3 regions of the Streptomyces sp. NPDC020801 genome follow, and region 1 is predicted to be linked to each of the others. Evidence: riboswitches for the same ligand, from Rfam matches in the RefSeq annotation. Region 1 holds a riboswitch; each other region holds the start of a gene.
The links. Region 1 has a riboswitch for cyclic di-AMP ahead of ACH4UM_RS26830 (transglycosylase family protein). Riboswitches for the same ligand answer to the same signal wherever they lie in the genome.
Positions count from the first base shown of each region.

Region 2: linked by a shared signal. The riboswitch ahead of ACH4UM_RS40810 (M23 family metallopeptidase) and the one ahead of ACH4UM_RS26830 (transglycosylase family protein) in region 1 are both predicted to bind cyclic di-AMP.
Region 3: linked by a shared signal. The riboswitch ahead of ACH4UM_RS00545 (transglycosylase SLT domain-containing protein) and the one ahead of ACH4UM_RS26830 (transglycosylase family protein) in region 1 are both predicted to bind cyclic di-AMP.

Region 1 covers NZ_JBIRST010000014.1:100,309-107,255, forward strand. Annotated here, with positions in the region: gene ACH4UM_RS26805 (hypothetical protein) at 1-140, shown strand, start outside; gene ACH4UM_RS26810 (SurA N-terminal domain-containing protein) at 383-1,030, shown strand; gene ACH4UM_RS26815 (nucleoside triphosphate pyrophosphohydrolase) at 1,129-2,115, shown strand; gene ACH4UM_RS26820 (cytochrome P450) at 2,332-3,615, shown strand; gene ACH4UM_RS26825 (transglycosylase family protein) at 3,783-4,886, shown strand; cyclic di-AMP (ydaO/yuaA leader) riboswitch at 5,069-5,236, shown strand; gene ACH4UM_RS26830 (transglycosylase family protein) at 5,241-5,930, shown strand; gene eno (phosphopyruvate hydratase) at 6,240-6,947, shown strand, end outside.
Region 2 covers NZ_JBIRST010000046.1:691-7,637, forward strand. Annotated here, with positions in the region: gene ribA (GTP cyclohydrolase II) at 1-497, opposite strand, end outside; gene ACH4UM_RS40795 (MarR family winged helix-turn-helix transcriptional regulator) at 625-1,137, opposite strand; gene ACH4UM_RS40800 (dihydrofolate reductase family protein) at 1,229-2,359, shown strand; tRNA gene ACH4UM_RS40805 (tRNA-Met) at 2,424-2,497, shown strand; cyclic di-AMP (ydaO/yuaA leader) riboswitch at 2,925-3,082, shown strand; gene ACH4UM_RS40810 (M23 family metallopeptidase) at 3,094-4,134, shown strand; gene ACH4UM_RS40815 (aldo/keto reductase) at 4,252-5,196, shown strand; gene ACH4UM_RS40820 (PrsW family intramembrane metalloprotease) at 5,303-6,790, opposite strand; gene trmB (tRNA (guanosine(46)-N7)-methyltransferase TrmB) at 6,860-6,947, opposite strand, start outside.
Region 3 covers NZ_JBIRST010000001.1:114,728-121,674, forward strand. Annotated here, with positions in the region: gene ACH4UM_RS00535 (FAD-dependent oxidoreductase) at 1-699, shown strand, start outside; gene ACH4UM_RS00540 (HAD family hydrolase) at 835-1,641, shown strand; gene ACH4UM_RS00545 (transglycosylase SLT domain-containing protein) at 1,741-2,223, opposite strand; cyclic di-AMP (ydaO/yuaA leader) riboswitch at 2,228-2,415, opposite strand; gene ACH4UM_RS00550 (polyprenyl synthetase family protein) at 3,191-4,201, shown strand; gene ACH4UM_RS00555 (outer membrane lipoprotein carrier protein LolA) at 4,748-5,962, shown strand; gene ACH4UM_RS00560 (ABC transporter ATP-binding protein) at 5,996-6,947, shown strand, end outside.

The sequences.
Region 1 (6,947 bases):
CACCGCGGTACGCGAAGGTCGGTTTCGTGCTGGTCGGCGGCGGTCGCGGCGGCGGGAACGTGACCGCGGTCGGCACGGGGGACGGACTGCGCGCCGATGTGGCCGCGGCCGTCGAGCGGGCGGTGCGCGAACGGAGCTGAGCGGCCGGGCGAGGGGCCGGGCCGGGCAGGTCGAGGGGCCGGTCGAATGCCTGGTCGAGCGGCCGGTCGAATGGCTGGTCGAGCGGCCGGTCGAATGGCTGGGCGCGGGCGCGCCGGACGGCGGTACCGGAACACCTGGGGAATCGTTGGTCCAATGGGTTGGCCAGAGCTCGGCCGCTGCCTACCATCGATCACCGCAAGACTTTGTGCACCGCCGCACAATCTCGCCTCGGGAGGCTTCCTTGCACCGCCGCCGTCGCACCGCGCTCGTCCTGTCCGCCGCGATCGCCGCGGCGGCCCCCCTCCTCACCGCCTGCGGAAGCGGCGCGCATCCCGGCGCGGCGGCCGTCGTCGGCGGGCAGCGGATCACCCTCGCGCAGTTGCAGAGCAGGGTGAACGAGGTGCGCCAGGCGCAGCGGGCCGCCGTGCCCGACGCGGCGCAGTACGAACAGGCCGTCGCCCGGACCGGCACGCTCACCCGGGACACCCTGCACCAGATGGTTCTCGACCGGGTGCTGGACCGCGCCGCGAGCGACGCCGGCATCACCGTCAGCCGCCGTGAGGTCCAGCAGATGCGCTCCGGCCTGGAGCAGCAGGCGGGCGGCGCGAAGGGGCTGGAGACGGCCTGGCTGCAGCAGTACGGGGTGCCGCCGCAGCGCCTCGACGACAATCTGCGCCTGCAGCTGGAGGCGCAGAAGCTGGCTGCCAGGCTGCACACCGACACCAGCCAGCCGGCCTTCTGGAAGGCCCTGTCCACGGCCTCCGGCGAGCTCCGCATCGACCTCAACCCGCGCTACGGCAGCTGGGACGTCGAGAAGAGCAGCCGCGTCGACGCCAGGACCCCGTGGCTCAGGGACGTCTCGGCGGCGGGCACCCAGCAGCCGGCATAGCGGCGGCCGGCCGGCGGCCCACGCCCTGTGGACAACCGTCGGCCCACGCCCTGTGGACAACTCGTGGGGCCGTCGGCCCCGTGGGTTACGTTCGGAGCGTGAACACCACCAGCTCGACCGCCGCCACCGAAGCCGACGCCCCCGGCCGCATCGTCCTGCTCACCACCAGCCACCGGGTCGCCCCCGGGCTGCTGTCCTGGCCCGCCTGGCAGGCGCTGCGCTCGGCCGGCCGGGTGCTGTGCGCGGACGGGGCGCACCCGCAGCTGCCGTATCTGCGCGAGGCCGGGATAGCCGTGGACGAGGCCGCGCCCACCGCCCGGGAACTGGTCGAGGCGTGCGCCGGCGGGCGCACGGTGGTGGTCGTGGCCACCGGCGAGGGCGAGCCCGCCCTGACCGACGGCCTCGCCCGGCTGGCCGGCTCCGGCCGCGTCGCCATGCCGGAGCTGGAGCTGCTCCCCGCCTCCTACGACCTGCCCGGGGCCCGGCTGCTCGACCTCGTCCAGGTCATGGACCGCATCCGCGCCGAGTGCCCCTGGTCGTCCCGGCAGACCCACGAGGGCCTGGCGAAGTACGGCATCGAGGAGGCGTACGAGCTGGTCGAGGCGATCGAGGACGGCGACCGGGAGGAGCTGTGCGAGGAGCTGGGCGACGTGCTGCTCCAGGTCGTCTTCCACGCCCGTATCGCCGAGGAGGACCCGGAGGAACCCTTCTCCATCGACGACGTGGCCGGCGGCATCGTCACCAAGCTGATCCACCGCCACCCGCACGTCTTCGGCGACGAGACGGCCACCACCCCGGACGAGGTCAAGGAGCACTGGCTGCGCACCAAGGCCCAGGAGAAGCGGCGCACCTCGGTCACGGAGGGCGTCCCCCTCGGTCAGCCCGGCCTCGCCCTCGCCGCCAAGCTGGCGTCCCGGGTCCGCACGGCGGGCCTGGAGGTGCCGCTGCCGAAGGCGGAGGGCGTCGGCTACGAACTGCTGGCCCTGGCCGCCCGCGCAGAGGCGGAGGGCGTCGACCCGGAGGCGGCGCTGCGGGCGGCGGCCCGCACCTACCGGGACGCGATCAGGAAGACGGAGGGCGTGTAACGGAGGGGACTGCAAGGGGCCCGGGCCGTACGGACACACGGCTCCACCGCGCGGGCGCTCCCGGCCCCACCGGCCGGTGCCCCACCGGCCACCGGCCGGCACCGGCAACGCTCCGGGGACGGCGGGTCCCTGGGCCGCGGCCCCGCAGGGACGGGAAGGGCAGGGGCGGCGAGGGCGAGCCCCTCGGTGGGCGACCCGGCGGCTATGGTCGGCCCCATGCATGACCAGCCCCCCACCCCATCCGCCTCCGCCGGCACCCCGCCCGCCCTGTTCACCTGGGAGTTCGCGAGCAACCCCTACCCCGCGTACGCCTGGCTCCGCGAGCACGCCCCCGTGCATCGCACCCGGCTGCCCAGCGGTGTGGAGGCATGGCTGGTCACGCGTTACGCCGACGCCAAGCAGGCCCTGGCCGACCAGCGGCTGAGCAAGAACCCCGCGCACCACGACGAGCCCGCGCACGCCAAGGGCAAGACGGGCATCCCCGGCGAGCGCAAGGCCGAACTGATGACGCATCTGCTCAACATCGACCCGCCGGACCACACCCGGCTGCGCCGCCTGGTCAGCAAGGCGTTCACCCCCCGCCGCGTCGCCGAGTTCGCGCCCCGCGTGCAGGAGCTGGCCGACGACCTCATCGACCGGTTCGCCGGGCGCGGCACCGCCGACCTCATCCACGAGTTCGCCTTCCCGCTGCCCATCTACGCCATCTGCGACCTGCTCGGCGTCCCGCGCGAGGACCAGGACGACTTCCGGGACTGGGCGGGCATGATGATCCGGCACGGCGGGGGGCCGCGCGGCGGGGTCGCCCGGTCGGTGAAGAAGATGCGCGGCTACCTCGCCGACCTCATCCACCGCAAGCGCGAGGCGCTCACGGCCGAGCCCGGCCCGGGCGAGGACCTCATCTCCGGCCTGATCCGCGCCTCCGACCACGGCGAGCACCTCACCGAGAACGAGGCCGCCGCCATGGCCTTCATCCTCTTGTTCGCCGGTTTCGAGACCACCGTCAACCTCATCGGCAACGGCACCTACGCCCTCCTCACCCACCCCGGACAGCGGCAGCGGCTGCAGACCTCCCTCGCGGCCGGGGAACGCGGCCTGCTGGAGACCGGGGTGGAGGAACTCCTGCGCTACGACGGCCCCGTGGAGCTGGCCACCTGGCGGTTCGCCACCCGCCCGCTCACCATCGGCGGGCAGGACATCGCCGCCGGCGATCCGGTCCTGGTCGTCCTGGCCGCCGCCGACCGGGACCCGGCGCGGTTCGCCGACCCGGACACCCTCGACCTCGCCCGGCGCGACAACCAGCACCTGGGATACGGCCACGGCATCCACTACTGCCTGGGCGCCCCGCTCGCCCGCCTGGAGGGCCAGACCGCGCTGGCCACCCTGCTCACCCGGCTGCCGGACCTTCAGCTCGGCGCCGAACCGGCCGACCTGCGCTGGCGTGGCGGACTCATCATGCGCGGACTGCGTACGCTGCCCGTCCGGTTCACCCCGGCGGTATGAGTCCCCGGCGGGCGCAAAGATGACACGCGTTCAACTACGTGATCTTCACGTGATCTGCGCGGCATTAACTTGTGACAAGTGATCGTCACCCGATACGTTCACGCATCAGCGTGGCGCTGAGCTGTACCCGCCGCGCAGGTCACCGCTGTCGCACGAAAGGTCTCCGCATGCTCTCCGGGAACGGTCGTCACCGTCGCCCCCGTCAGGCTCCGGCCCTCCTCGTCGCCGCCGGAGTGACCGGATCCGCCATCGCCATCCCGCTCCTCGGCGCCGGCGCCGCGAGCGCTGCCGACGGCACCACGTGGGACAAGGTGGCGGAGTGCGAGAGCGGCGGCTCCTGGAGCGCCGACAACGGCAACGGCTACTACGGCGGCCTGCAGTTGACGCAGGAGGACTGGGAGAAGTACGGCGGCCTCGACTACGCCCCGAGTGCCGACCAGGCCAGCCGGTCCCAGCAGATAGCCGTGGCCGAGAAGATACTCGACGACCGCGGTCCTGGCGCCTGGCCGACCTGCGGTCTGCTCTCCGGGCTCCGCAAGGACTCCGGCGCGGCGAACGTCGACACCGGCGTGGGGAATGACTCGTCCGGCTCGTCCGGATCGTCGAACTCGTCCGGGTCATCCGGATCGTCCAACCCGTCCGGTGTGAAGGACCCCGGCCTGTCGGACGGCTCGCAGGGCTCCTCCAAATCATCCGGTTCGCCCGGCTCTTCGGCGAACACTTCCGGTTTGCCCGGTTCATCTGGTTCTTCGGGTTCTTCCGGGTCATCCGGATCGCCGACCGGGCCCTCCGGCAAGCCCTCCTCCTCGGCCTCTTCGCCCACAACGGACAACTCGACCAAGTCCGACTCGTCCTCCACTGCGGGTGCGAGCGACTCCGGAACGCCCGGCGCCTCGCCCTCGATGAGCCCCGGGTCCGGCGACTCGGACAACTTGGGGCAGAGTGGTGGTTCTTCGGCGCTGGTGGACACCGGGGCGCTGGGTGGCGGCCGGCATCGGGGCGGCAGTGCCGCCGAGGACCCGGCCGGCAGCCGTACGGCCGCCTCCGCGGGCCGTCACGCCTCGCGCGGCGACGAGGACGCGCGCGCGTCGGTGGAGAGCTCCTACACCGTCCGCTCCGGCGACTCCCTCGCCTCCATCGCCGACTCCCTTGCCGTCCAAGGCGGGTGGCGTGCGCTCTACGCCGCGAACGAGCAGGCCATCGGTGCCGACCCGAACCACATCGTCGCCGGTCAGAGTCTGGATGTCCCGGTCGAAACGACCGCAAAGTAGCGCGAGTTCGCGTCACACTTCGCGCCGAATGTCCCATTCGGTGAAAGTGTGGGATGAGTCTCAGAAGCCCTGATCGTCTTTGAAATTCGGCGGATCGCGTGCCTACGGTCATGACCGCTCGCCACCGCGAGCCCCGGCTGCCGCAACGCCGAATCCTGCCAGCGGCCGTACGGGAACAGTCGTCGCGTCAAGCGCCGCAGGCAGGAGCGGGGGACCCAAGGTAAGTGCCGTGCCGGGCAGTTCGCCGGAGCGGCTAGGGGTGGAGCCGTGCCTCACAAAAGGGGCACGGCCGGGCAACTCAACCGGCCCGAACCCGACAGCTCACCTCGCAGGCGTCGGTGAGGGGATCCATCCATGCTGTTTTCCGGCAAGGGCAAGCACCGCCGTCCCACCGTCCTTCAGCGGTCCACCCGCACCCTCGCGCTCGCCGGTGTCACCGGCGCCGTCGCCGCCGCCCCGCTGATGGCGGCCGGCAACGCCTCCGCCGCCACCGCCTCCGAGTGGGACGCGGTCGCCCAGTGCGAGTCCGGCGGCAACTGGTCCATCAACACGGGCAACGGCTTCTACGGCGGTCTGCAGTTCACCAACTCCACCTGGGCCGCGTACGGCGGCACCGCCTACGCCTCGCGCGCCGACCTGGCCTCCAAGTCGCAGCAGATAGCAGTCGCCGAGAAGGTCCTCGCGGGCCAGGGCAAGGGCGCCTGGCCGGTCTGCGGCAAGGGCCTGTCCGGCGCCGCGTACACCGGCGGCGCCCCCTCCGCCCCGAAGAACTCCACCAAGAGCACCACCACCCGCTCGGGCGGGCAGCAGGCCGCGAACCGCTCCGCCACGCGTCCGGCCCCCAAGAAGACCGTCACCACCCCGACCGGCAAGAAGGTCAAGAAGGGCGACGGCGAGTACAAGGTGGTCTCCGGCGACACCCTCAGCGCCATCGCCGCCAAGCGCCACGTCCAGGGCGGCTGGAAGAAGCTGTTCGAGCTGAACAAGGACATCGTCCAGGACGCCAATCTCATCTACCCGGGCCAGCAGCTGCACCTGAAGTGACAGCCTGCCGGTAGCCCGGCCACAGGCCCCTCGTAGAGGTGGCCTCCGGTTGCGGAGGCCACGTGGGGCTCCCCCCAATCCCCACGGGCTCCCCGCCCCGGTGCGTGTTCCCCCGTACGCACCGGGGCGGGGCTTTTTCATCCCCTCCTGGTCCCGGTTTCCCCCTCTCCCTTTGTTCCGTGCAGGAACAATGTGTACGGTCACCCTGTCCACGGGACGGTCGGTCGGTCGGCCGACGCCCCGCGGCGGTTAGGCTCTAGTCGCAAGGCACACCAGCCCCGCACAACCAGCGTCACATCCACGAAGGAGATGCTCGTGCCGTCCATCGACGTCGTCGTAGCCCGGGAAATCCTGGACTCCCGAGGCAACCCCACGGTCGAGGTCGAGGTCGGCCTCGACGACGGCAGCACGGGTCGTGCCGCCGTCCCGTCCGGCGCTTCCACCGGCGCCTTCGAGGCCATCGAGCTCCGCGACGGTGACCCCAACCGCTACCAGGGCAAGGGCGTGGAGAAGGCCGTCCTCGCCGTCATCGAGCAGATCGGCCCGGAGCTGGTCGGCTACGACGCCACCGAGCAGCGCCTGATCGACCAGGCCATGTTCGACCTGGACGCCACCGACAACAAGGGCTCGCTGGGCGCCAACGCCATCCTCGGCGTCTCCCTCGCCGTCGCCCACGCCGCCTCCGAGGCCAGCGACCTGCCCCTGTTCCGCTACCTGGGCGGCCCGAACGCGCACCTGCTGCCGGTGCCGATGATGAACATCCTGAACGGCGGCTCGCACGCCGACTCCAACGTGGACATCCAGGAGTTCATGATCGCCCCGATCGGCGCGGAGTCCTTCTCCGAGGCCCTGCGCTGGGGCACCGAGGTCTACCACACCCTGAAGAAGGTCCTGAAGAGCAAGGGCCTGGCCACCGGCCTCGGCGACGAGGGCGGCTTCGCCCCGAACCTCGGCTCCAACCGCGAGGCCCTCGACCTCATCCTCGAGGCCGTCAAGGAAGCCGGCTACGCCCCCGGC
Region 2 (6,947 bases), on a different contig from region 1:
TCGCGGGCGTCCTCGGGCAGGCCGAGGGCCGCGTTCGCCTCGTAGGTGTCCAGGCCCTGGTCCTGGAGGGCGTAGGCGTCGAGCTTGTTGTAGAGGCCGATGCCGCGGCCCTCCTGGCGCAGGTAGAGCAGGACGCCGCCGCGGCCGGCGATGCGTTCGACCGCCTCGCGCAACTGCGGGCCGCAGTCGCAGCGGGCGGAGCCGAGGACGTCGCCGGTCAGGCATTCGGAGTGCAGACGGACCAGCGGGACGGCCGGGCCGGGGCGTGAGCCGGAGGCGGGAGCCGAGCCGGGAGTGGGAGCGGGAGCGGGAGCCGAGCCGGGAGTGGGAGCGGGAGCGGGAGCGGAGCCGGGGTCGCCGAGGATGATCGCCACGTGTTCCTGACCGTCGGCCAGGCCGTGGAAGGTGACCAGTTCGGCGTCGACGCTGTAGCCGTCGTGGAAGCGCAGCGGGACCCGGACGCGGGCGCGCGGCGTGGCGGCAGGGGTGTCGGGCATGCGGGTCCTCACGGTCCGGTGGGAATCTGTGCTTCAGTTTTGAAACACAGCCTCGGGACGGGATCCTAACCCATGCTTTAAATTTGAAGCAACAGGGTGTGCTGCGGCTCGGGCCGTATGGTGTGGCTCACGCACAGGGTGAGGAGCGCCGGCGCCACGGCACCTCGCCCGGCGGGCATCCGGAGTCCTCGCCCTGCAGGCCCCGGCCGATCCGGGTGCAGATCTCCTCCAGTTGGCCCACCTGTTCCGGAGTGAGCCGGTCGAACACGTACTCGCGTACGGTCTCCACATGGCCCGGCGCCGCACGTTCCAGGACCGACATGCCCTCCGCCGTCAGGACCGCGATGCTGCCCCTCTTGTCGGACGGGCAGTCCTCGCGCCGGACCAGAGCGTCCTTCTCCAGGCGCGAGACCGCGTAGGTCAGCCTGCTGCGCGTGATCTTCAGCCGTTCGGCGAGATCGGTCATGCGCAGCCTGTGGTCCGGCGTCTCGGAGAGGGCCGACAGGATGGAGTAGTACATGTGCGGCATGCCGGCCTCCTGCTGGAGCTGCCGGTCGAGCGCGTCCTCCAGGAGAAGGGTGGCGGCGATGTAGGCGCGCCAGGCGCGCTGCTCCTCGGGGGTGAGCCAGCGGGTCGTCATGCCATCAGTGTAGGTTTGTTTCAAACTTGAACCAAGTCGCCCGGTCCACCCGAGTGACCGGGCCCGTCCGCCTCCGAGAGAGAGTGCGCCGATGCCCCGTCCGTACGTCCTGCTGTCCGCCGCCGTCTCCCTCGACGGCTTTCTGGACGACACCGGCCCCGAGCGCCTGCTGCTCTCCGGCCCCGCCGACTTCGACCGGGTCGACGAGGTACGGGCGTCCGCCGACGCGATCCTGGTCGGCGCCGGCACCCTCCGCGCCGACAACCCCCGGCTGCTGGTGAACTCGCCGGAGCGGCGAGCCGCCCGGCTCGCCGGCGGAAGGCCGGAGTACCCGCTGAAGGTCACGGTCAGTGCCTCCGGCGAGCTGGACCCGGACGCGCTCTTCTGGCACACGGGCGGGGACAAGGTCCTCTACACGACCGACAAGGGGGCGCGGCGGCTGCACGCGACCGGTATCGGCGCCGACGTCGTGCCGTTGGGCGCCGAGCTCGACTGGCGGCTGCTGCTCGAGCACCTGCACGACGTGCGCGGTGTACGACGGCTCATGGTGGAGGGCGGCGGGACCGTCCACACCCAGTTGCTCCAGCAGCAACTCGTGGACGAGGTGCAGCTGGTGCTGGCCCCGTTGTTCGTGGGGGACCCCGAGGCGCCGCGGCTGTTCGGGCCGGGCGCCTACCAGGGTGGGCGGCTGCGTCTGGTGGAGACCCGGGCCATCGGGGACGTCGTCCTCATGCGCTACGAGCCGACGGCTCCCGGTACCGGCGGCCTCGCTGCCCCCGCCGACCGGCACTGGCTCCGTGTCGCCTGCCGGTTGGCGGAGCAGTGCCCGCCGTCGCCGACCGCGTTCAGCGTGGGAGCGGTGGTGGTCGCCGCCGACGGGACCGAGCTCGCGCGCGGGTACTCGCGGGAGGCCGGTGATCCCGTCGTGCACGCGGAGGAGGCGGCGCTTGCCAAGGTCGGCCCGGCGGATCCGCGGCTGACTGGCGCCACGGTGTACAGCAGCCTGGAGCCGTGCGCCCGACGCGCCTCCCGCCCGCGCCCGTGCGCCCGGCTGATTCTCGACGCGGGGGTACGGCGGGTGGTCACGGCCTGGCGGGAGCCGGACACGTTCGTCGAGGCGGCCGACGGGACCGGGCTGCTGACGGCCGGGGGCGCCGAGGTGGTCGTGGTGCCGGAACTCGAGGAGCGGGCCAAGGCGCCGAACCGGCATCTGCTGGGCTGAGCGGGCCCGCGGCCAATGTGTGCGCAACCTGCCCCGCAGATGACGTACACTGGAGTCACAACGACGCGGGGTGGAGCAGCTCGGTAGCTCGCTGGGCTCATAACCCAGAGGTCGCAGGTTCAAATCCTGTCCCCGCTACTGAAGGCTCAGGGCCGGAATCCGATCAACGGATTCCGGCCCTGAGTGTTTTGCCCGGCCGTAACCCTGCGACGCAGGCCTTCGACGCCATCGAGCAGGTCCCGGTGCACGTGTTCCTCGTCACACCCCGCCATGGTGCCGCTTGCCGTGCGACGGCCTTGACCATGGTGACGAGCGGTGACCGAACGGTGTCGGTGCGCATAACAACTGACACACCATCACCGAATGCCGCCCCGCCGTGTGTGCAGGTGACACCTCCCGGCGCTACTGAACTCTTGTCAACTCGCCCGGTTTTCGCCGCTCGTGGACCGTAAGTCCTGGCCAAAAAGGTTTAATGATCAAGCCGAACGTCTTGGAATCGGAGCCTCGCGTCTATTAACGTTCGATAACGCAGCGCGGTCGTCCCAGCCGTCACAAGAGGCGGCTCCGTGCGCACACGCCGAATCCCGCAAGGGAACCGGGGAACCACCAACTTGGGGTGAATCGGGCGTAATCCACCGTGGCGACACGGATGGTTCACGCCCGTAGGAGACCTTCCCGTTCCGAACCCGTCAGCTAACCCGGTAGGCGACACGGAAGGAAAGGAGTACGCCCGCGTGGCGTCCAACCCGCCTGCCCCAGAAGCCCCGTTCGTGCCGAGTCAGCGGACCGAGACCTTCGGCTACGGAGGCCGACGCGCCGACGAGGGCCCCTGGGAGGAGTGGAACCCCACCGAGGACTCCGTCCGCTCCGTGCGTGGCCGGCATCGCGTCAGCAAGCAGCGTGGCGGCGGGCTCGCCCGCAGCTCCACCGTTCTCGGCGTCGGCGTCATAGCCGCCGTCGGCGCGGGCGGCATGGCCAGCGCCAACACCGGCAAGCCGCCGGTGTCGATCTCCCTGCCGGACCTGCCCTCCGTCGGCTCCCTGTTCGACGACTCGCACGACTCCCAGGACACCCCGAAGGGCTCCGCGAAGGCGCTCAGCACCGTCGGCGTCACCTCCACCGACACCGCCCGCGGCACCTCCGACGCGGGCGAGGCGCTGCGCAACCGCATCATGGCCCAGGCCGAGCGGCAGCAGGCCCAGCTCGACACCAAGGCCGAGGCGGCCGCCGAGGCCGCCGCCGCCAAGCAGGCCGACGAGGCTGCCGCCAAGGCCAAGCAGGAGGCCGAGGCCAAGGCCGCCGCCGCGAAGAAGAAGGCGGACGAGGAGGCCAGGAAGGCGGCCGAGGCCGCGAAGCTGGCCGAGCTGGCCAAGCAGTACACGCTGCCCACCTCCTCGTACACGATCACCGGCACCTTCGGGCAGCCCGGCTCCATGTGGTCCTCCGGCTACCACACCGGCCTCGACTTCGCCGCGCCCACCGGCACCCTGATCAAGGCGATCCACAGCGGCACCATCACCGAGGCCGGCTGGGCCGGCGCCTACGGCTACCGCACGATCCTCACCCTCGACGACGGCACCGAGTTGTGGTTCTGCCACCAGTCCTCGATCAGCGTCAGCGTCGGTCAGAAGGTGACGACGGGCGAGGTCATCGGCCGCGTGGGCGCGACGGGCAACGTCACCGGCCCGCATGTGCACCTGGAGGTCCACCCGAACGGCCAGGCCACCGCCATCGACCCGATGACGTGGCTGCGCAGCAAGGGCCTCAACCCCTGACGCCTGTTCCTGCTCCCTGCCTGTTGCCCACCTGACCCACGTCTGTTTGCGCAACCTTTGCGGCCGGATGCGGCGCTCCCGGAATGGGCCGCTCCGGCACGGTTGTTGATGTTGCACATGACTTCTCCACGCAAGCTGGGCACGTCCGATCTCGAGGTCTTCCCGCTCGCCCTCGGCGGCAACGTCTTCGGCTGGACCGCCGACCAGGCGCAGTCCTTCGCCGTCCTCGACGCCTACAGGGCCGCCGGCGGCAACTTCGTCGACACCGCCGACTCCTACTCCGCGTGGGTGGAGGGCAATCGGGGCGGCGAGTCCGAGACGATCATCGGCGAGTGGCTGAAGGCGCGCGGCAACCGCTCCGATGTCGTCATCGCCACCAAGGTCAGCCAGCACCCCGACTACCAGGGGCTGACCGCCGCCAACATCAGGGCCGCCGCCGACGCCTCTCTCCGGCGTCTGGGCACCGACCACATCGACCTGTACTACACCCACTTCGACAAACCGGAAGTGCCGGTCGAGGAGATCGTCGGCGCGCTCGACGAACTGGTGAAGGCGGGCAAGGTGCGGCACATCGCCGCCTCCAACATCTCTGCCGAGCGCCTGGCGGCGTCCCTGGACTTCTCCGAGCGCGAGGGCCTGGCCCGGTACGTGGCACTCCAGCCGCACTACAACCTCGTCTCGCGCGACACCTACGAGGGCGAGCTGCGGGACCTCGCCGAGCGGGCCGGCCTGGCCGCCGTGCCGTACTTCGCACTCGCCTCAGGCTTCCTGACGGGCAAGTACCGGCCGGGTGCCACGGTGGACAGCGCGCGGGCCCAGGGCGCCGCCAAGCACCTGGAGACCGAGCGCGGCCAGAAGGTGCTCGCCGCCCTGGACGAGGTCGCCCTCGCCCACGGCACCGAGGTCGCCACGGTCGCCCTGGCCTGGCTCGCGGCCCAGCCGACGGTGGCCGCCCCGATCGCCTCGGCGCGGACGGTCGACCAGCTTCCGGCGCTGCTGGGCGTGGCGGAGCTGCGGCTGACGGAGGAGGAACTCGGGAAGCTGACGCAGGCTTCCGCCTGACCGCCGGTCCGGTCCTCGGCGCGGCCGCCGCGCCGGTCCCTGCCCTGCCCGTGGGCCCTTAGGCCCGTCGGCCCTTAGACCCGCTGGCCCGCCGGCTGGCTCCCGGCTACGACTGGTACCGGTTGTGGGGGTGCGGCTGGTACGGGTTGTGTTCGGGGTGCGGCTGGTGCGGCTGGTGCGGCTGGTATGGGTTGTGTTCGGGGTGCGGCGGGTGCGGTGGGTGCGGGTTGTGTTCGGGGTGCGGGTTGTACTGGGGCTGAAGCGCCGCCGGGTGGCCGTACACCCCGTGCACCCCGTACGCCCCGTGGACGCCGTATGACCCGTAGTCCCCGTGCACCGGCCACGGCTGCGGGGCGACCCGCACCGGCGGCGCCGTCATCCGCGCCGCGTGGTCCAGCGCGGGCTGCGCCGCCTCCCGCCTGCGCCACAGCTCGTGCAGCAGCTCCTGCTCCCGTACGACGAAGTCGGCGCCGGCCCGGCCCCGGTTCCCCCGGTGCCGCAGGAACGCCAGGGAGGTGGCGTACGCCTCGTACTGGGAGACCGTCCGCGCGGCCGGTTTGCCCAGGTGCCGTCCCGCGTACTCGCGGGCCAGCCTGCGCGCCCGCATGGAGCCCAGGGCGAACGGTTCGGCCGGCGTCAGCCAGCCGGCGGCGGCGTAGGCGGGCAGCTCCTCGCGCACGGTCCGCAGCTCGCGCTGGCGCGTCCAGATGACCAGCCAGGTCAGCAGCCCGAACGCGGGCACCATGAAGGCTCCGTAGACCGCGAAGAAGCCGTACTGGCCGAAGTTCGAGGAGCCGTTCCAGAACGCGTGCATGCCCATCGCGAGCAGAAGTCCGGCCAGTGGCAGAAGGATCCGCCGCAGGTGCTGGCGGTCCGCGGACAGCGCGGCGGCGCCGAAGCCGATGCCGGTGAGGACGGTGAACAGCGGGTGCGCGAACGGCGACATGATGACGCGCACGAAGAAGGTCGCCGCGGTGACGGAGGCGATCCCCCGGCCGCCGCTGAGCTGGTCGGTGCCGAAGGCGGTGCCGAGATAGAGGATGTTCTCGGTGAACGCGAAGCCGGTGGCGGTGACCCCGGCGATGACCACACCGTCGACGATGCCGGTGAAGTCGCGTCTGCGGAAGAGGAAGATCAGCAGGACGGCGGCGGCCTTGGCGGACTCCTCCACGACCGGCGCTATCACGGTCGCGCCAAGGGTGTCCGCGCTGGAGGGATCGGCAGTCGCCGTGGCTATCCAGTGGGTGGCGAAGCTGTTGGCGACGATCGCTATCAGGGCCGCCGCACAGGCGCCCCAGGCGAAGGCGAAGAGCATGTTCCGCCAGGGGCCGGGCTCGACCCGGTCCAGCCAGCGGAAGGCGGCCATCAGCAGCGGTACGGGCAGGACGGCCAGGCCCAGCCCGACCAGAAAGCCCTCCGTGCCGGTCTGCCGGCGCACCAGGGCGAGGATGACGAGCCCGGAGAGCGTCAGCAGGGTGGTGAGGGCGCCGTACCGCACCCATCGCTTCTGCCACCAGTGCGCGTGCCGCGGCCGGCCGTCGCCGCCGCCGGGGGGACCGCTGGGTTGCGTCGGGTACGGGGGACAGGTGGCCACGGCATTGACCCTAACGGGGGAGGGCGCCGCCCGCGACGGGGCCTTGTCGCGCTGGGGGTTCGGGGCTCGTCAGCCGCGGTCTCGGCGCTCGGCGGGGGGCTGGTCTGTCTGCTGCTCCTGCAGTCGGTCCTCGTGCTGTACGCGACGGAAGAGCAGA
Region 3 (6,947 bases), on a different contig from region 1:
AGTTCTCAGCACCACGACCTGAGTGCCTTCGCCGGCAAGGAGCTGATCGTCGTCGGCGCCGGCCAGTCCGCACTGGAGACGGCGGTCCTCGCGGCGGAGGCCGGTGCGCGGGTGCGGGTGGTGTCACGGAGCCGCGGCAAGGTGGCCTTCGGCGCCCCGCCCTGGGCCCAGCCGAAGCTGCGCCCCGGGTCGCCCTTCGGCCGCGCCTGGTCGCTGTGGGCGCTGAGCCACTACCCGCACCCCTACCGCTACCTCCCGGCCCGCACCCGCCACTACCTGGTCCGCCGCGTGCTCGGCCCGCTCGGCGCCTGGTGGCTGCGCGACCGCTTCGAGGGCACCGTGCCGGTCCACGAGGTGAGCCGCATCGTCAGCGCCGGGACCACCGACGGCCGCCCGGCGCTGACCGTGCGCACCCTGGGCGGCAGCACCCGGGAACTGACCGGGGACCATGTCATCGCGGCGACCGGCTACCGCGTCGACATGGCCGCGATGGGCTTCCTCGGCCACGAGTTGCGCACCGGGCTCGCGGTCAGCCGCGGGGCCCCGAAACTCCGCGCGGGCTACGTCTCCTCCATCCCCGGCCTCTACTTCACCGGCCTGTCCGCGGCGGCCTCGTACGGCCCGGTGATGCGCTTCGTGTGCGGCACGGAGTTCGCCTCCCCGCGGCTGGCCGGGCACCTGGTGGCGGCGCACGGGTGAGCGCGGCGCCGCCCTCGCTGCCGAAGCACCGCTGGTGGCAAGGCAGTTGGGAGAAGCCGACCCGGGAGACGGTGGGCGCCGCCGTCGTCCGGATCTCGTTGGGCAGGTGGGGTGACGGGTCCGTATTCTCTGATCATGGCCGCCTCCCTCGCATATGCCCTCATCGCCACTGACCTGGACGGAACGCTGCTGCGCGGCGACGACACCCTGTCCGAACGGTCACTCGCCGCGCTCGCGCGGGTGGCGGCGGCCGGTGCCCGGCACCTCGTGGTGACGGGACGGCCGGCGCCGAGGGTGCGGGCGCTGCTCGACGCCCTGGGCACCACCGGGCTCGCGGTGTGCGGCCAGGGCGCGCAGCTCTACGACGCCGGAGCGGGCCGCCTGCTGTGGTCGGTCACCCTGGACCGCGAGCTCGCCGAGACCGCGCTCGGCAAGATCGAGGCCGAGGTGGGGGACGTGTACGCCGCGGTCGACCAGGACGGGGCCGACGGGCTGACGCTCATCGAGCCGGGGTACCTCATGCCGCACCCGACCCTGCCCGCGGTACGGGTCGACCGGCGCGACGACCTGTGGCGCGCGCCGATCAGCAAGGTGCTGCTGCGCCATCCCGCGCTGTCCGACGACGAGTTGGCGTCGGCCGCCCGGAGCGTGGTGGGCTCCCTCGCCACGGTCACCATGTCGGGCCCGGGAACCGTCGAACTCCAGCCGTGCGGCATCACCAAGGCGACCGGGCTGGCGCTGGCCGCCGAGCACTTGGGGCTGGGCAGGGAGAGTGCCCTCGCCTTCGGTGACATGCCCAACGACATCCCCATGTTCCAGTGGGCCGCCCGGGGCGTCGCCATGGCCAACGCCCATCCGGAACTCAAGGCGGTGGCCGACGAGGTCACCTTGTCGAACGAGGACGACGGAATCGCCGTCGTCCTCGAGCGGTTGTTTCCCTAGTGCTGCGACCGGGCGGGCGGTCGAGCGGGCTGTCGGTACGCGCCCGTCGGTACGCGCCCGTCGGTGTGCGCCCAGTACACGCCCGTCCTTACGCGCCTGTCAGTACGCGCCGAAGACGTTGTCGATCGAGCCGTAGCGGGCGGCCGCGTAGTTGCAGGCGGCCGCGATGTTCGCGACCGGGTCGTAGATGTCGAACGACGTGCCGGCCACGTGGTAGGCCCTGAAGGTCGGGTCGATGACCTGGAGCAGGCCCTTGGACGGGATGCCCCGGGCGGCGTTGGAGTCCCAGAGGTTGATGGCCCGCGGGTTGCCGGACGACTCGCGCATCACGTTGCGGTAGATGCCGTTGTAGGTGCCCGGGATGCCCTTCTGCCTCATGATCCCGAGCGACGCCCGGATCCAGCCGTCGAGGTTGTTCGGGTAGGCGACCGTGCCGGCCGCCGGGGCGGAGGTCGTGGGGGCCGCGGAGGCGCTGGTCGCACCGAGGAGCGGAAGCGCGAGGACGGCGGCACCCGTGCCGCTGACGGCCAGGGCGCGGACGAGACGAGCTATACGGGAACGGCGCTGACCGTTTGCAGGCATGGGGAATTCCTCTCCACCGCCTGCGAGGTGAGCTGTCGGGTTCGGGCGGGGAGGTGCCCGGCCGCGCTCCGAAGAGCACGGCTTCACCCCAAGCCGTTCCGGCACGGCGTACGAGTGTGACGTACGACGTCCGGCCCGGCGGCTTACCTGGGTCCCCCGCTCCTGCCGTGAGTGGTTCGGTCGATGGGTTCCCGGGCGGCGGCAGGATTAGGCGTCCGCCCGACGGCCGGGAACGTATGCGAGAGCACATATCCAGAACAAGTGCCTGATTCACACCTCGCCCCAATTGACCTTGATCTGAGGCGTATGAGGTACTTGATCCTTTGCGTCTGCCAAGGGTCAACTGGCGTGCGGCGGAAGGGGAAGCGGGGTGGGTGGGTGAGAGTGGCACTGAAGGGCGGGAGTGACCCAACTCACGGTTTGAACGACCCAAGGGCATTTGCGGCCAAGGGGACTTGGAATCTCAATAGGGGTAAATCGGACCGACCGGTGTCGACGGTGTGGGGCCGAAGTCCGACGGGGCGCGGCGGGGCGCGACGGGGTGCGGGCCGGGAGTGGGCCGAGGCGGGTCGGGGCCGCCGGGAGCAGCCGGGGGTGACCGGGGTGGAGGCGGCGCCGGGGTGGGTCGGGGTGCGCAAGGGTGGCGAGTGGCGGGTGGGTGGAGTCGGCGTGGCGGGCGTCGTGGCGGGCGTCGTGTCGAGTGACGTCGCGGCTCGCTCGTACGCGTGTACCGGCAGGCGTGCGTGCACACGAAGCGAGAGGGTGGGTAGAGAGGGGTAAGTCGATAAATATCTACTCATACGTGGTGATCAAAAACATATCGGGCGTGATCCGATACCGCCCGGCCTGTATCGGTGGGCGCTATCGGTGATCGAAACATGACCGGATACGCTGACTCGAGTGATGGCAGCGACCTATCGACAAACCGTGTAATCGCCAGCAGACACCAGCAGACAGGAGACCCCTCGTGACCGTCGTCGGGCCGTTCGGGCTGAGCGTGCGGGACCAGGCTCTCGAAGCCGATGTCCAGGCCGGATTGGCGGCTGTCGAGGAAGGGTTGCTCGAAGCCACCAAGAGCGAGGTTCCCTTCATCACGGAGGCCGCGCAGCACCTCGTCAAGGCGGGCGGGAAGCGGTTCCGCCCCCTGCTCGTGATGCTCGCGGCGCAGTTCGGGGACCCGTACGCGCCGGGCATCGTGCCGTCGGCCGTGGTCGTGGAGCTGACCCACCTCGCGACCCTCTACCACGACGACGTCATGGACGAGGCCGCCGTGCGGCGCGGGGTGGCCAGCGCGAACACCCGCTGGGGGAACTCGGTGGCGGTCCTGACCGGCGACTTCCTGTTCGCCCGGGCCTCGCAGATTCTCGCCGACCTCGGTCCCGAGGCGGTGCGGGTGCAGGCCGTGGCCTTCGAGCGGCTGGTCACCGGGCAGATCCTGGAGACGGCGGGCCCGCAGGACGGCCGGGACCCCGTCGACCACTACCTGGACGTGCTGGGCGGCAAGACGGGGTCGCTGGTGGCCGTGTCGTGCCGGTTCGGGGCGATGATGTCCGGGGCCGACGAGACGGTCGTGGACGTGCTGACGCAGTACGGCGAGCGGCTGGGCGTCGCCTTCCAGCTGGCGGACGACGTGCTGGACATCGCCTCCGACTCGCACGAGTCCGGGAAGACCCCGGGGACGGATCTGCGCGAGGGCATCGCGACACTTCCGGTGCTGCGGCTGCGTGAGCGCGCGGCGAGGCTGGGGCTGGCCGAGGACCTCGCGCTGTGCGAGCTGCTGGACTCCGACCTGAGCGACGACGCGCGGCACGCCGAGGCCCTGGCGGCGCTGCGGGTCCACCCGGCGCTGGAGCAGGCCCGGCGGGACACCGTGCGCTACGCCGAGGAGGCACGCGCCGCGCTGGCCCCCCTGCGCGAGTGCGACGCCAAGGTGGCGCTGATGGAGCTGTGCGACGCGGTGGTCCACCGGGCGGGGTGACCCTGCCGGCCCACGCCGGGCCCGCACCGCCATCCCGCACCCTGCACCCTGCACCGCCATCCCGCACCCCATAGCGCCACGCGCATCCCGCGTCCCGGCGCATCCCGCGTCCCGGCGCATCCCGCGTCCCGGCGCATCCGGCGCATCCGGCGCGTCCGGCACCGCCACGCGCGCCCCGCGTCGCCCCGCGCACCCCGCGTCGCCCCGCGCACCCCGAGCCGCGACTCCGCATGGCCTCCCAGCACCCTGTCCCGGTTCTCCTGCCCGGTGCCCCGACCATCCTTCGCACCCACCACTCCGTCCTCCGTGCTCCGCCTCCGGTCTTCCGCCTTGTGTCCCCTACGGGGCGGGGGAGGCGCGGCGCCGTCGCGTCATACCCCAGACGTACACGGAGTTGGCTCCGCGGTCTGACGCTTTCGCGCGGACGATTTGGTCAGATGGAAACCACGGACAACACCACTCCTCACCGATTTGGGTGAGAATGGCGGCTCGGGGTGGACCCGGTACAGATGGAAAGCCGCCGCCGACGACGGAGGTAGGGCACACATGGCACCGTACGAATCCGACGACAGCGCCGGCGCCGAGGAGGTCGACGACCTGCGCTCGGGGCGGCGCAAGGCCGCGCGCTACGTCGTCCCGGTCGCGGTGGTGGGGGTGGCGGCGGCGACCATCGGTCTCGTCCCGGCGCTCGCCGACTCCGGCGACCCCAACCTGCCGAAGATCACCGCGCAGCAACTCATCGAGAAAATCGCCAAGTCGGACGTCCAGCAGCTGTCCGGCACGGTCAAGGTCAGCACCGACCTCGGGCTGCCGAACCTCGGCGGTCTGGAGAGCGGCCTGCTCTCCGGCGCCACCAAGGGCGGTGACGGATCGTCGGCCGACCCGACGTCCAAGCTGACCGAGCTCGCCGCCGGCACGCACACCCTGCGCGTCGCGGCCGACGGCCAGGACCGGCAGAAGGTCTCGCTGATCGAGAGCGCGGCCGAGTACAGCCTCATCCACAACGGCAAGAACGTCTGGGGCTACGACAGCAAGTCGAACGAGGTCTACCACGGCACCGCGGCCGAGGGCGAGAAGAAGCAGAGCAAGCACCGCGACGAGGTCCCGGCCACGCCCAAGGACTTCGCCGACGAGGCCCTGAAGTCGGTTGACGACACCACTTCGGTGACCGTCGACGGCACCGCCCAGGTCGCCGGCCGCGACGCCTACAAGCTGGTCGTCAAGCCGAAGCACGCCTCCGGCACCACGGTCGGCGTGATCAGCATCGCGGTGGACGCCAAGACCGGGCTGCCGCTGAAGTTCACGCTGACCCCGGCGAGCGGCGGCGCCGCCGTGGTGGACGCGGGCTTCACCCAGATCAGCTTTGCCAAGCCGGCCGCCTCCACCTTCGACTTCACCCCGCCCAAGGGCGCGAAGGTGACCGAGGAGAAGGACAAGGGCGCCGGGGCGACCGCGCACTCCAATGAGTCCGCCCCCTCGCGGAAGGACCTCGCCAAGAGCGGCCCGAAGGTCCTCGGCAAGGGCTGGAACTCCATCGCCGTCTTCGACTCCGGCAGCAAGGGCGGCATCCCGTCGTCCTCCGGCAAGGGGGACCTGAGCCGCTTCCTCGGCTCGCTCGGCGACCACGTGTCCGGCAAGTTCGGCAAGGGCACGGTCTTCTCCACCCGCCTGGTCAACGCCCTCATCACGGACAACGGCAAGGTCTACGTCGGCGCGGTCACCAAGGACGCGCTGGTGAAGGCGGCGAACGCCGGGCAGTGAGCGGGACACGGGCACGACGAATCGAGGGAGCCGATGGACGGGGCGTCCGCCACGGAGTCGCAGCCGGCTGCGCGGGACATGGGTGACAGCGTCATCCTCACCCGCGCGCTCACCAAGCGCTACCGCGGCGGGCAGCTCGCCGTCGACGGTCTCGACCTGACCGTCCCGGCGGGCAGCGTCTTCGGCTTCCTCGGTCCGAACGGCTCGGGCAAGACCACCACGATCCGCATGCTGATGGGGCTGATCGAGCCCACGTCCGGCACGGCGCGGGTGCTGGGGCGCCCCATGCCCCGGTCCTCGCGCGCCGTACTGCCGCAGGTCGGGGCGCTCATCGAGGGTCCCGCCCTGTACGGCTTCCTCTCCGGCCGCGACAACCTCCTGCGCTACGACGCGGCCGACCCGACCGCGGACCCCCGCACCCGGCGCACCCGTGTCGCGGCCGCACTGGACCGGGTGGGCCTGACGGCGGCCGCGGGCAAGAAGGCCAAGGCGTACTCCCTGGGCATGAAGCAGCGCCTCGGCCTCGCCGCCGCGCTGCTCCAGCCGCGCAGGCTGCTTGTCCTGGACGAGCCGACCAACGGCCTCGACCCGCAGGGCATGCGGGAGATCCGTTCCCTGGTGAGGGAGTTGGCCTCCGACGGCACGACCGTCTTCCTCTCCTCCCATCTGCTCGACGAGATCGAGCAGGTGTGCACCCACGCGGCGGTCATGGCCCAGGGCAGGCTGGTCACCCAGGGGGCGGTGACCGAGCTGGCCGCCGGGGCGCGCGGCCGGCTGGTGGTCACCACGCCCGACACCGGGGAGGCTGCCCGGGTGCTGAAGGAGCAGGGGGTGGGTGACCTCGTCGTCGCCGACGACCGGGTGACCGGCGAACCACCGGAGCGCGACCTCGCCGAGGTGAATGCAGCGCTGGTGACGGCGGGCGTCCGCGTCCGTGGCTTCGGGGTCGAACGGGCCTCGCTGGAGGACGCGTTCGTGGCGCTGA